DNA from 2 places in the Massilia sp. UYP32 genome. Region 2 is predicted to be linked to the other one. Evidence: predicted binding sites of a transcription regulator. Region 2 holds the regulator's gene; the other holds the start of a gene.
What was found. Region 2 encodes FliA, which starts transcription of late flagellar genes. Its sites were predicted from a motif close to CTAAAGTTTNNNNNNNNNNNGCCGNTA; they were not measured.
Positions count from the first base shown of each region.

Region 1: a site for FliA is predicted at 1,570-1,596, ahead of ABIB42_RS00105 (flagellar protein FliT). Genes of this name have one in related genera too.

Region 1 is NZ_JBNDIK010000001.1:17,165-24,474, forward strand. Features, by position in the region: gene ABIB42_RS00100 (hypothetical protein) at 1-889, shown strand, start outside; gene ABIB42_RS00105 (flagellar protein FliT) at 1,236-1,517, opposite strand; gene ABIB42_RS00110 (class I SAM-dependent methyltransferase) at 1,685-2,314, shown strand; gene ABIB42_RS00115 (CsbD family protein) at 2,387-2,563, shown strand; gene ABIB42_RS00120 (AI-2E family transporter) at 2,667-3,764, opposite strand; gene ABIB42_RS00125 (CsbD family protein) at 3,948-4,154, shown strand; gene ABIB42_RS00130 (S9 family peptidase) at 4,233-6,452, opposite strand; gene ABIB42_RS00135 (MATE family efflux transporter) at 6,539-7,310, opposite strand, start outside.
Region 2 is NZ_JBNDIK010000003.1:158,707-166,016, forward strand. Features, by position in the region: gene motD (flagellar motor protein MotD) at 1-572, opposite strand, end outside; gene ABIB42_RS03565 (flagellar motor protein) at 587-1,330, opposite strand; gene ABIB42_RS03570 (RNA polymerase sigma factor FliA) at 1,312-2,040, opposite strand; gene ABIB42_RS03575 (MinD/ParA family ATP-binding protein) at 2,087-2,908, opposite strand; gene flhF (flagellar biosynthesis protein FlhF) at 2,901-4,277, opposite strand; gene flhA (flagellar biosynthesis protein FlhA) at 5,100-7,217, opposite strand; gene flhB (flagellar biosynthesis protein FlhB) at 7,239-7,310, opposite strand, start outside.

The sequences.
Region 1 (7,310 bases), on a different contig from region 2:
CGTGCTGTCGACACTCAACATGACTGTGACGCAGCGCGATGGCCGCCAGTTCCTGCACGTGACGTCGCTGGCCCCGGTTGAGTCAAACCGCCTGCATCTGTACCTGGAATTGGCCGATGGCGTTCAGCGCGACGTGCGCCTGGTGACCTTGTCGATGACGCCGAATCCGAATCCGCCGCCGCCGGCGGCGGTCAGGATGCCGGCGCCGGTCGTGGCCGATACGCCGGCGCCCGCGCCAGTCGTGGCCAGGCCGCCGCCACGGCCGCGCCCGGCGCCAACGCCCAAGCCGGTCGTCGCGAAGATCGAGGCGGCGCCAACGCAGGAGCCCAAGCCCGCCCCCGAACCGGAACCGAAACAGGAAGCCCGGCCAGTGCCGGCAGCGGCGCCGAGGCCGGCTCCCAAGGCGCTGCCCTTGCCACTGGCTGCCCCGGCCGCGCCGGCCGCCTGCGCGCCCGCGCCCGACGTCGACCGTTCGACCGTGTGCGCCGCGCTGGACTACAAGAACGCGCAATTGCGCGAACAGATCGGCCAGCTGGAAGACAAGGTGAGGGTATTGCAGGTGGCGCTTGGCGCCAGTCCGGCGGACGTCAGCAGGGCGCGGCCGCTTGATCCGAACAAGCCGCATCCGGCGCGGCGGCGCCCGGCGCCCGAACCGGAGGCGTCGACGCCCTGGGGCTGGATCGCCGGCGGCGTTGGCGTCGTGCTGGCGCTGGCCGGCGCCGCGATGCTGATAGTGCGCCGTCGCAAGCGGGCAGGGCAGATCCAGCCCATGCCTGGCGTGCCCCTGATGACCCGTCTGCGCCAGCGTTTCGCGCGCAAGAAAGCGGGCCAGCAGCCGGTCGAGCCGAAGCTGGACGAGACTGAACAGGAAATGTCTACACAACTTTGATTTTGCGTTATACTGGACTTGTGATCGACGAGGTCACAGACGGCACAGGGTCTGCGCAGCCACCACCGATAGCGTGGCGCGACAACAGACGACCGTTGATGAAACGCCTGTGACCGGAAGCAGTCCACTTGCCTGCAGCGGCGGTGGACGCCGGGAGCAACCGGCAAGAGGCGACGCCAGCAGATAGCTGGGGTTCGCCCTCCACCCGATTCGCGGCCGAGCCACTGGCTCGGCGGCAGCCAAGGCGCCCGATGGGCGCCTTGTCATTTGTGCTTCGACCATCCCCGCTTTGTTCCGGCAACAAAAAAGGCACCCGCAGGTGCCTTGGTTCAGGATTCGCCAGGAATCAGTGCGCCTGCAGCGCGCGGTCCAGCTGGCCATCGAATGGCTCGGTCACGTCGCGAATCGCGCGGTCGTTGGCCATCAGCTGCTTGAGCAGGTCGATCTTGCGCAGGCGCTGGGCGCCTTCCAGGGCCGGCATGCCGGCGGCGGCGCTGCGCGCTTCGACCTTGGCTTCCACGTTCAGGTTGGCAAACTCGTTCCAGTCACCGGCCTTGGCGGCTTCCGACATCTGACGGGTCAGGCCAGCCAGGTTTTCGTACATCGCGAGGACTTCGTTTGCGTTCATGTTGCCACCAAAACAATGAAACTCCGGCCGGATTGCCGGTTGTCTGACTCTATTACGGCAGGGATTGTGGGAACTTTAGGGTAACTTCGAAAAATTTTTGAACTTTTTTTCTGACGTGGCGAGCATGTCCGGCGAAGCCGTTCGCCGCCGGCTGGCATACTGTCGCCATGGATCACGATAACAATCACGACGACATCGCCCGCCGCACGCTGGCGCATTACGAGCGCAATGCCGATGCCTTCTTTGCCGGCACGATCGACCACGACGTCAGCCAGAACATCGCCGCCCTGCTGGAAGCGATCGAGGCCCCAAGCCCGTACACCATCCTCGACCTGGGCTGCGGCCCGGGGCGTGACTTGAAAGCCTTCAGCACGCTCGGCCACCGCGCCATCGGCGTCGACGGCAGTGAGCGTTTCGTCGCCATGGCGCGCGACTACAGCGGCTGCGAGGTCTGGCATCAAGACTTCCTGCACCTTGATTTGCCTCAAGCGACCTTTGATGGCATTTTCGCCAACGCCGTGCTGTTCCATGTGCCCAGCGCTGCCCTGCCGCAGGTGCTCGCGCATCTGCACGCCGCGCTCAAGCCGGGCGGGGTGCTGTTCAGTTCGAATCCGCGCGGCGACAACCAGGAAGGCTGGAACGGCCCGCGCTATGGCAGTTATTACGACTACGCCACCTGGGAACGCTACCTGCGCGCGGCCGGTTTCACGGCGCTGCATCACTATTACCGTCCGCCCGGCTTGCCGCGCGAGCAGCAGCCCTGGCTGGCCAGCGTGTGGCGCAAGCCTGTTTGTTAGGCGTCGAACAGAACCGCTTGGCAGTTATCCTTACCATCAAGGCTCATCCACGTAACAGGCAAGGAGACTGCAATGAACAAGGATCAAGTCAAAGGCAAGGCGAAGGAAGTTGGCGGCAAGGTGCAGCAGAAAGTCGGCGAAGCCGTCGGCAGCCGCCAGCAGCAGAGCGAAGGCCTGTCGAACCAGGCCGAGGGCAAGGTCCAGAAGAAAGTTGGCGACATGAAGGAAATCGCCAAAGGCAACCGCTGATCTGCCTTCCGCCCCACAAACAAAGCCGCGCAATCGCGCGGCTTTGTTTGTGCGCCGACAATCTCTGGAATGCCGCGGCACGGCACTCCAGAAACGAGGCGAGTCAACTCGACCCAACCCCCTTCGCCGGTCTGTCCCCCAGCACGTCTTCTATATAGAGCATCTTGACCAGCACCGACAGCACGGCCGCCAGCGGCGTCGCCAGCGCCACGCCGGCAAAGCCGAACAGGGTGCCGAAGATCAGCTGCATCACGATCACCAGCGCGGGCGGCAATTCGATCGCCTTGGCTTCGATCATCGGCTGCAACACATAACCCTCGAGCATATTGATCGCTGCGAACAACAGCAGCGCATACATGGCCATTTCCGGACTGATCGACAGCGCCAGCAGCACCGCCGGGACGCCGGCCATGATCGGGCCGAGGTAGGGGATGAAGTCGAGCAGGCCGGCGATGACGCCGAGGATCAGCGCCAGCGGCACGCCCAGCAGGGAGAGGCCGATCGCGGTGGTGGTGCCGACGATCAGCATCGAGACCGCCTTGCCGACCAGCCAGCTGGCCAGCGAATCGCCCATCTCGTCGATGACTTCGCGCGCGCGGCCGCGCTTGTGTTGCGGGATCAGGCGGATGAAGCCGCCGGTGTAGACGCCCGGCGTGGCGGCAAAATAGATGCCGACGAAAATGATGATGACGACATTGCCGAGGGCGCCCAGGATGCCTGTGAAGAACAGGCCGGCGTTCGGCACCATCGAACTCATCTGCTTGACGATGTCTTCCGGCGGCGGCAGTTCGTCGACGACGCGCTTGATCAGCGGATGCTGCTCGACTTCGCCCTGCAGGCGCTCGATCGCGGCCGGGATTTCCTTCGCCAGCTGGGTCGACTGTTCGGAAATCTGCGGCGCCATGGCCCAGCCACCCAGACCGATGATGGCGCTGAGCAGCAGCACGACGATGCCGAGCGCGAGCTTGCGCCGCATGTGGAAGCGCCGATGCATGATCTCGCTCAATTTGTAGAGCAGGATGGCGAACAGGATGCAGGCGAACACCAGCAACAGCGCATCGGCTGCCAGCACGACGGCGGCCAGGCCGAGGATGAACAGCACGGCGATGCCATTGACAAGGGTCACGCGGCGCGCCAGGCGGCGTTGGCCCTGTGGGGCTTCCTGGGTGGCGGGGACGGCTTCGGTATTGTTGTTATTCATGGAGGATTCTCTTCTTGAGCGGCGCGCCGCGTTGCAAGAAAAGATTAGCATTTAAGCTATGAAAATGTCGCGCGGCTGGGGTTGATTGACTGTGTGCGTGCGCTAACAGATGAGCAGGCGCGAAAGGACTATTCTGTATCCATCGCATGGCCATTCAGGCATGCACTACTCAAGGAGAACACCATGAACAAGGACCAAGTCGAAGGCAAACTGAAAGACATCGGCGGCAAGATTCAGGAAGGCGCCGGCAAAGTGGTGGGCAGCACCGAACAGCAGGCCAAGGGCCTGGCGAACCAGGCCGAGGGCAAGACCCAGGAAGCCTACGGCGACGCGAAAGAAGTCGTGAAGGATGCCGTGGACCAGACGAACCGCCCAGCGCCACGTCCATAAGCCACACCGCGCTGTAAAGGCGCAATGAAAAACGGCCGCGTCGATCGACGCGGCCGTTTTTGTTTCAAGAAGTCGAACTCAGTTCGGCTGCGTGCCGCCCAGCTGCTTCTTGAAGTAGGACTCGATCAGCCCATACACGTGGCGCTGGTTGGTGCGGCCCGACATGCCGTGCTTGGCGCCCGGATAGGTCATCAGGTCGAACTGCACATTGCGCTTCACGAGTTCGTCGATCAGCAGGGTGGTGTTCGAGAACAGCACATTGTCGTCGGCCATGCCGTGGATCAGCAGCAGGTGCGACTTCATGCCGTCCAGGTGGGCGAACACGCCGCTGCGCTTGTAGGCTTCCGGGTCGCCCTTCGGCGTGCCGCCGACGTAGCGCTCGGTATAGTGGGTGTCGTACAGCGCCCAGTCGGTCACCGGCGCCACCGACACGCCCATCGCGATCTTGTCCGACGCTGCGGACAGCAGGCGCAGGGTCATGAAGCCGCCGTAGCTCCAGCCGAACACGCCCACCCGTTTCGGATCGACGAAGCTCTGCTTGGCCAGCCAGTCGATGCCGGCCACCTGGTCTTCGACTTCGTGCTTGCCCAGGTTGTTGTGCAGCACGTCGGTGAACTGGCGCTCGCGGCGGCCCGAGCCGCGGTTGTCGAGGCGGAAGACCACGAAGCCCTGCTGCGCCATGTACTGGTCAAAATAATTGCCCCAGGCACGGGTCACGCGTTGCGAGTGCGGGCCGCCATAGGTGAACAGGAACACCGGATAGCGCTTATTGGCATCGAAACCGTCCGGCTTGATGATCGAGTAGTGCAGGGTCTGGCCATCGACCGCCTTCAGGGTGCCGTATTCGGTCGGCAAGTGCGCATCGAGGTGGCGCGTGTACGGATGGTTGGCGTTGAGTTCGTTCTTCTCGATCCACTCGACCATGCTGCCGTCGGCGCGGCGGATCGACACCTGCGGCGGGGTGTTCGGGTTCGAATAGGTATCGACGAACAGCTTGCCGTTGCCGGCGAACGAAGCCTCGTGCCAGCCGTCGCCCTGGGTGATGCGGGTCGGCTTGTCGGCGCCGCGGCCATCCAGCGACAGCGCATAGGTCTGCTTGTCGATCACGGCGTCGCGGTTCGACGAGACATAGATCTTGCCGGCGCCTTCATCGACGGCCAGGATATTGTCCACGCCCCAGTCGCCGCGCGAGATCGGATGCAGCAGCTTGCCGTTCAGGTCGTACAAATACAGGTGCTTGCGGCCGCTGCGCTCGGACGCCCAGACGAAGGCCTGGCGGTTCTTGAGGAAGCGCAGGTCGTTATGGACTTCGACCCAGGTAGGGGAGGTTTCCGAGAACAGCGGACGCTGGGCCAGGGTGGCGACGTCGACCGCCACCAGGTCGAGGCGTTTCTGGTCGCGCGTCTGGCGCTGGTAGACGAGGGTCTTGGCGTCGGCGCTGAAGTCGGCGCGCACCAGGTAGATGTCCTTGTCCTGGCCGAGGTCGATCTTGCGCTGTTCACCCGTGGCCGGATTGACGACCATCAGCTCGATCGCCACGTTCGGATCGCCCGCGGCCGGGTAGTGCTGGTCGATCACCTCGGTGCGGTCGGCGAAGATCTCGAAGCGGCGCACCACCGGCACCGGCGCCTCGTCGTAGCGACGGTAGGCGATGTGCGAATCGTCCGGCGCCCAGTAGTAGCCGGTGTGCTGGTCCATCTCTTCCTGGGCGATGAATTCCGCTTCGCCATTGTGCACGGTGCCCTTGCCATCGGTGGTCAGCTGACGCTCGGCGCCGGTGGTCAGATCGATCACCACCAGGTTCTGGTTGCGCACGAAGGACACGTAGCGGCCGCGCGGCGAGATCTTCGGATCGATGACGTTGCCCGAGGCGACCTTGCGCGCGGCTTCCGGTTTGGCGGCATCGACGAGATACAAGTCGCCGCCGATCGGCACCAGCAGCCGCTTGCCGTCGGGCGACCAGTAATAGTTGAGGATGCCCGACAGGCCGGCGGTACGCGCGCGTTCACGGCGCGCTTTTTCTTCGAGCGACAATTCCTCGTTCGGCACCAGTTGCTTGGAGTCGACCAGGCGCTGCGTGGCCTTGCTCCTGGTGTTGTATTCCCACAGGTCGAGACGGTACTGGTCATCGGCGCGCGGGCGCAGGAAGGTCACGCGTTCGCCGTCGGGCGACACGCGCAGGTTGCGCACGCTGGCGCCGGCCAGCGAGGATTCACCGTAGATGCGGTCCAGCGTCAGTTTTTCGGCCATGGCGGGCGTGGCCGCGAGGGCGGCCAGGAGAAGGAGGAGAGGGCGCATGATGTCTCTTGAAGAATATTAATTTACAGCAATCGCGAGACGATACCAGAGTCGGCGGGGCGGCGCTGTAATAACTTGTCCTCTGATTAATGTGCTGTGGCGCGATGCCCACCCTCGCGGATGCGCTGGCGCGCCAGCTTTTCGAACTGCCAGGTCAGCAATACGGCCGCCACCGTCAGCGCCACGACCAGCCCGATCCAGAAGCCGGTGGCTTCCATCGGCGCATCCGGCGACCATGGGAACCAGGCCGGCGCCAGGCCGAGGATGCAGCCGAGCGGCAGCGACAGGCCCCAGAACGACAGCAGCTGGATCACCATCGGCGGGCGCGTCACCTGGTAGCCGCGGATGGCCGAGGCGGTGGCGACCTGGGTCGAGTCCGACAGCTGGAACAGGGCCGCGAACAGCAGCAGGTTGGCGGTCACCTGCTGCACCGCCGGATCGGAGGTATACATGGCCGCGATCTCCCAGCGGAACAGGGCGATGCCGAGCGCCGCCACCACGCCGAAGCTGACCGAGACGCCGACGCCGACCCAGCCGACGAAGCGCGCGCGCACCGGGTCGCCTTCGCCCATCGCCTGGCCGACGCGGGTGAGCATGCCGATCGCGAAGCTGAGCGGCACCATGAACACCAGCGAAGCGAAATTGAGCGCGATCTGGTGCGAGGACACCTGCACCACGCCATAGCGCGCAACCAGCAGGCTGATCAGGCCGAAGGCGCTGACTTCGGCAAAATAGGTGATGCCGATCGGCAGGCCGAGGCGCAACTGGGCGCCAATCTCGCGGGTATCCGGCCCTTCGTAGCGGTCGAAGGGGTAGGTCAGGCGGTAGGCCGGCGCGCGCGTGATCCACCACAGCATG
Region 2 (7,310 bases):
GCGCGCGCGGTCGACAGTTCCCAGTTCGACGGATACACCGGGCTGGCGATCGGCACGTCGTCGGTATGGCCCTCGACCTCGATGCGGTGGGTATCGTCCCTGAGCAGGCCGGCCACCGCGCCCAGCACTTCGCGCGCCTCCGGGTCGAGCGCCGCTTCGCCCTGCTCGAACAGCACGCTGGCATTGATCTCGACGCTGACGCCGCGCGCGTTCTGGGTCACCCGCACCTGGCCCGACTTCACCAGCGGCAGCAGGGTCGCCGACAGCTCGCGCGCCATCACGCCCATGCGCTCCTGCTCGCGGCGCGCGGCCTCGTTGCGCTTGCGGTTGATGATGTGCGACAGCGGCAGCACCGGCTCGACGTTGGTATTGACCTGTGTGGCCGCGCCGCGTCCGCCGAAGGCGTCGCCCAGGGCGTCGGACAGCACCTGGTACTTGCCCTCGTTGACGATGGAGATCGCGTACATCACCACGAAGAAGGCGAACAGCAAGGTGATCAGGTCGGCGTAGGAGATCAGCCAGCGCTCGTGGTGCTCTTGCGGGACGTCGTCGTCGTAGCGCTTGCGGGCCATGATGTCGCCTGCCGTCAGTGGCGCGCCAGCAGGCTGGCGACGCGCTCGTCGACCACGCGGCCGTGGTCGCCGCTGGCGAGATCGGCGAACACTTCGGCCAGGATCTCGTACTGCGAGACCCGGTCATTGACGATCGCCTTGAGCTTGTTGCCGACCGGGTAGAAGAACAGGTTGGCCAGGCCCACGCCGTACACGGTCGACACGAAAGCGACCGCGATGCCCGAACCCAGGCGCGCCGGGTCGGACAGGTTTTCCATCACGTGGATCAGGCCCAGCACGGCGCCCAGGATGCCGATCGTCGGCGCATAGCCAGCCGCCGATTCCCAGATGCGCGCCGCCTGGCGCTGGGCGAATTCATAGCCGTTGATCTCGTGTTCCAGCAAACTGCGCAGCTTGTCCGGCGCGATGCCGTCGACCACCAGGCGCAGGCCCTTGGCCACGAACGGGTCGGCCTTGTTCATGTACTGCTCCAGCGACAGCAGGCCGTCGCGGCGCGCCGACTGGCTCCACAGCGTGATGTCGCGCGACAGTTTCTGGCGGCCGTTCTTCGGCGGCACGAACACCCAGCGCAGCATGCCGAGGCCGCGCAGGAAGGTGCGGGTTTCGCTCTGCAGCAGCACGGCGCCGAAGGTGCCGACCACGACAATGGCGAAGGCGGCCGGCTGCATCAGCGATGCAAACTTGCCGCCGTCGAGCGTGTAGCCGAGGAAAATGCCGGCTATCGCCAGCACCAGGCCGCCTACGCTGGCCCAGTCCATATATGCTCTCGCAAGGTGGTGCGCAGGCGCGCGACGGCCTGGGTGTGCAGCTGCGACACCCGCGATTCACTCACACCCATGACGGCGCCGATTTCCTTCAGATTCAATTCCTCTTCGTAGTACAAGCCCATCAACAGTTTCTCGCGCGGCGGCAGGTTGTCGATGGCCTCGATCACCGCGTGGCGGAAGTCGGTCTCCATCAGGCCGCGCAAGGGGTCGCTGTCGTCCACCGCGTAGCGGTCGAGGAAGTTGCCGTCGCCGTCGTCGTCATGGAAGTCTTCGTAATAGACCAGCTGGTGGCCGCCCGAGTCGGCCAGCATCTCCTGGTAATCCTCGAGCGAGAGCTTGAGCGACTTGGCCACTTCAGATTCGCTCGGCGGCCGGCCCAGGCGCTGCTGCAGCTCGTGCATCGCGGTCTCGACCTTGCGCATGTTCTGGCGCGTGCTGCGCGGCATCCAGTCGCTGCTGCGCAATTCGTCGAGCATGGCGCCGCGGATGCGCAGCACCGCATAGGTCTCGAACTGCGCGCCATGGTTGTCTTCGTAGCGGTTGATGGCGTCCAGCAGGCCGATCATGCCAGCTTGCACCAGGTCATCCACCTCCACCGAAGGCGGCAGCTTGGCCTTCATGTGGTGGGCAAGACGCTTTACCAACGGCATATGCTCCGTCAGCAAAGAATTCTTGTCCGCTTTCCCTTTGACCGTGTACATGCTGGTGTCAGTCTTCTCTCTGCTTGTGTTCTATTGCCGATGTCGATTACGAGCCAAAGTGGGCCGCGCTCCCCTGCTTGCCGAACTGCGGCATGGCGTGCAGCGCGAACTTGCCTGCCAGCTGGCGAAACGCCACCGACGCGCCGGCCAGCGGGAAGGCGTCGACCACGGCCCGGCCCAGGCGTGCGGCCCGGTGCAGGTACTCGTCGGCTGGCACCGAGCCCATGAAACTGAGCTTGACGGCAAGGTAACGTGTTGCTGCTGCTGACATATTATCGTATACCACCTTGGCCTCTGCCTCTGTCGCACCGGTAACAAGGATACCGAATGGGCGCCGGCCCAGTTGCTGCGACAGCCGCTTGATCAGCGCATAGGCGTTCGTGATCGACGCCGCGCTGGTGGACACCTGCACCACGATCTCGGAATCGAGCATCGAGGCCACCGGGAAATCGCCGTCCGGGCCGAGCTCGGCGTCGACGATGACGATGCCGGTTTGCAGCGCCAGCACGTCGAAGGTATTGCCCAGGCGGCGTGCCTCGGCTGCGGTTTCGGGCGCGCCCATCGGCACCACCGAAAAACCTTGCGGCGCCGGGCGGATCACCTGGTTCAATGCGCTTTCCTGGCGCGCCACCTGCAGCAGCGAAGCGCGCCGGTTCATGCCGAGCCGGCGCGCGACGCCGTATTCCACTTCGCAGGCATCGACGATCAGCACGTCGTTGCCGGCCTGGGCCAGCGAGGCGCCCAGGTTGACCAGCATGGCGCCCTTGTCGTCTTCAGGCGTGGCCGACAGGAAGGTGACCACGCGCGGACGCGGGCCCTGCAGCATGCGGCGCAGGCCTTCGGCCTGGTCGAAATCGAAACTAGCCACGGTTCACCTCGCGCGCGGCTTGTGCCGCAGCCATCATCAGCGGCATGTCGGCTTCGTTTGCGCCGTTGCCGCGGTTGCGGAAAGCGCGGTCGACCAGCAGGTTGCGGTCGGCCACGTGCAGGTCTTCCGGCACGCGCTGGCCGTTCGAGATGTAGTGCAGGTTCAGCTTCTGGCGGATCACGACGTCGAGCACGCCGCCGATCGATGCGGCTTCGTCCATCTTGGTCATGATGGCGCCGTGCAGGCCGCTGCCCTGGTAGGCGCGCACCACTTCGTTCAGCGTTTCGTTGGTCGAGGTCGAGTTCAGGCACAGCAGGCGCTTCACGTCGGCGCCCGAGCCGGACAGCATGGCGACCTGCTCGGCCACCATGTGGTCGCGCTGCGACATGCCGATGGTGTCGATCAGCACGGTGTGCTTGTTGCGCAATTCCTTCAGGGCGATGCGCAGGTCGGCCTCATCCTTCACCGAGTGCACCATCACGCCCAGGATCTTGCCGTAGATGCGCAGCTGCTCGTGGCCGCCGATACGGTAGGCGTCGGTGGTGATCAGGGCCAGCTTGTCCGGGCCGTGGCGCATCACGCAGCGCGCGGCCAGCTTGGCGGTGGTGGTGGTCTTGCCGACGCCGGTCGGGCCGACCAGGGCGTACACGCCGCCCTGCTCCAGCAACGCGTCTTCGTTGCCGATGGTGGTCAGGTTACGCGCCAGCACCGTCTTCACCCAGCGCATGGCTTCCGCGGCATCCTTGGTCGCCGGCATTTTTTCGATCAGGAAGCGCGCCAGGGTGGCCGAGAAACCGGCGGCCAGCATCTCGCGCAGCACGGTCGCCTTGTGCGGCTCGCGCTGGGCGGTGGCGTTCCACGACAGCTCGGCCAGCTGGGTTTCCATCAGGCCGCGCATGGCGCGGATCTCGCTCATCATGCCGTTCATCTCGGCGGCGGCCGATTCCTTGGCCTGGGCGATGGCGGCGCTCATCATCGAGGTCATGGCGCTCATGTCGATGGTCGGCTCCGGGGCCGGGGCGCGGCGCTCGGCGTAGGTCGGGGCAGGTTCGGCGTAGGCTGGCGCGATCGGCGCGGCCGGGGCGGCGTCCTGCAGGCGGCGCGACAGGAAGGCCGGGGCGGCGGCGGGGGCCGCTGCCGGCACTGGGGCCAGGTCGTCGAAGTGCTGCAGTTGCGGCGCCGGCTGGGCCATTTCCGAATCGGCGGCCGGCGCGGCCAGCGAGGCCACGTCATCGTTGTCCAGCGCCAGGATCTCGACCTGGCCGTCGACTGGACGGTTGGAGAGGATGACGGCATCCGGACCAAGGGCTTCGCGCACCTTGCGCAATGCATCTCGGGACGTTGCTGCCGTAAATTTCTTAACCTTCATCTGGTTCTCCGCGCTTCAATCTGGTTCTGCATGACGGGCACGATGCCCATCGATAGGAAGCATTATTGACGATGCCCTCAGGAAACCATCAGGGGAAAAGGATGGGGAAAAGGGCCTATTTCATCGGAATCGGCAAAAGCGATACCTTTTGACCGGATGACAAGCGGAGGGTTGTCGTCAACAGGCGTCCGGGGCCGGGCGATCTTTGCCCCTGAAGAGAGGTCCAAGTATGCAAGACAGGCCGCCTGTCGCTGGCGCCGGGAGGACACCATGGTCAAATCGATTCGACTGTTGTATCGCAACATCCAGGGCCGCGTGCGATGCAATTACAACTGGGACTGGCAAAAGATGTGCGAGCGCTCCGCCGTCATGGTCACCGCCGTCGAGTGGAGCGGTGGGTGCGGCACAGGTGCTGTGACCTATACCCACGACTGCTATCAAAGACGTGAGCAAATGTGCTCAACGTCCTCTTCCTGCCCCGAGCCGTCCTGTTGACCGTGTTCGTATCTGACAGGCGTGACTTTCCCGCCTCCCGCCGACAAAGTTCGGCAGCAGTGTCTGACGTCACCGCCAGACTCGCCACGGGTAGCGCCGTTCTCGCTACAAGAGCGATGGTGGCGGGCCGTGTTTCATATGCCAAGTCGTTATTCACCGCATGCCATGCACATCCAACGTCTTTGATCTCTGTCGCTTGGTTTTCGCGGCAAGGATGAGTTATGTGATGGTGTGCTTCCATACCAGCATACATAGCATCAGACACCGGTGATGGAGCCAGAGTTCCGCTCCGACTGACCGGGCGGCATACGAACCGCCCTTCCCCCATTACATCGGCACACCCACCAGGCTGGTCACCCGAATCGTCTTGGTCTCCGGCACTTCTGCATGCGACAGCACCTTCAGCTGCGGCACGGCGCGGCGCAGGAAGCGCGACAGCAGCACGCGCAGCGGGGCCGGCACCAGCAGCACCGGGGTGTGGCCCATCTGCTCCTGCTGGTTGGCCGAATGGGCCGCCTGCTGGGCGATGGTGTCGGCCAGGCCCGGCTCGATGCCGGTGCCGTCGCCGCCGGCGCCCATCGCCTGCATCAGCAGACGCTCGAGGCGGTTGTCCAGGGTCATCACCGACAACTCGTTCTCGCCCGGGAACAGCTGCTGGACGATGGCGCGGCCCAGGGCCACACGCACCACGGCGGTCAGTTCCGACGGGTCCTGCGTCATGTTCGCGTGCTCCGACAGCGCCTCGATGATCGAGCGCATGTCGCGGATGTGCACACCTTCGACCAGCAGGTTCTGCAGCACTTTCTGCAGGGTCGACAGCGACACGACCTTCGGCACCAGGTCTTCGACCAGCTTCGGCGTTTCCTTGCCCAGGTGGTCCAGCAGCGCCTGCACTTCCATACGGCCCAGCAGTTCCGAGGCGTGCATCGTGATCAGGTGGTTCAGGTGGGTCGCCACCACGGTGCCGGCGTCGACCACGGTGTAGCCCATGCTCTGCGCTTCGTCGCGCAGGCCGGCTTCGATCCAGGTGGCCGGCAGGCCGAAGGCCGGATCGGTGGTCACCAGGCCAGGCAAGGTGCCGCTGGCCATGCCCGGGTTGATCGCCAGGAACTGGCCGTTCAGCGCTTCGCCGCTGCCCACTTCCACGCCCTTCAGGGTGATGCGGTAGGCCGATGGCTTGAGTTCCAGGTTGTCGCGGATGTGCACCGGCGGCGCCAGGAAGCCCACTTCTTGCGCGAACTTCTTGCGGATGCCCTTGATACGCTTGAGCAGCTCGCCGCCCTGGTTCTTGTCGACCAGCGGGATCAGGCGATAGCCGACTTCGAGGCCCAGGGTGTCGACCGGCATGACGTCCTGCCAGGTCGCTTCTTCGCTCTCGGCCGGGGCCTGCTTGGCGGCGGTGGCCTCGGCGGCGGCCGCGGCGGCCGCTTCTTCCTTGGCCGGCGCTTCCTTGCGGCGCTTCGAGATCAGGTAGCCGGCGCCGGCCAGCGAGCCCGCCAGCAGCAGGAACACCAGGTTCGGCATGCCCGGGATCATCCCCAGGCCGCCGATGATGGCGGCGGTGATGTACATCGTCTCGGGCTTGGCCATCAGCTGGTTGGTCAGCTGCGAGCTCACGTCTTCGTCGTTGGCGACGCGCGACACGACCATACCGGCCGCGATCGAGATGATCAGCGATGGAATCTGCGCCACCAGGCCGTCACCGATAGCCAGCAGGGTGTAGATCTTGGTCGCTTCACCGACCGCCAGGTCGTGCATCACCACGCCGACGATCAGGCCGGCAACCACATTGATCACGGTGATCATGATGCCGGCGACGGCGTCACCCTTCACGTATTTCGAGGCGCCGTCCATGGCGCCGTAGAACTCGGCTTCCTGCGCGACTTCCTGGCGGCGCTTGCGGGCTTCGGCTTCGCCGATCAGGCCGGCGTTCAGGTCGGCGTCGATCGCCATCTGCTTGCCAGGCATCGCGTCCAGGGCGAAGCGTGCGCCGACTTCGGCGATACGGCCGGCGCCCTTGGTCACGACCGAGAAGTTGATGATGGTCAGAATGATGAAGACGACGATACCGACGGTGTAGTTACCGCCAATCAGGAAATGGCCGAAGGCCTCGACCACCTTGCCGGCCGCCGCCGAGCCGGTGTGGCCTTCGGTCAGGACAATTCGAGTAGAAGCCACATTGAGCGCCAGGCGCAACATGGTCGAGACCAGCAGGATGGCCGGGAAGGCCAGGAAGTCAAGCGGCTTGACCGTATACAGTGCGGTCAGCAGCACGATGATCGACAGCGCGATATTGAAGCTGAAGAACACGTCGAGCACGAAGGCCGGCAACGGCAGGATCATCATTGCCAGCAGCATGATGATCAGGATCGGCGCGGCTGCCGCCTTGCCGCCTCGTGCACCGAGGCCGCTCATCCAGGCTGGCAGTTTCATGCTGTTGGTCATTCAGTTCACTCCGTGTTCAGTTCAATTCGGCCCCCCTGGCTTGGGTGGCGCTGGCTGTTGCGACGCCGGGTTCAGCGGGTCCATCTCGTCGGG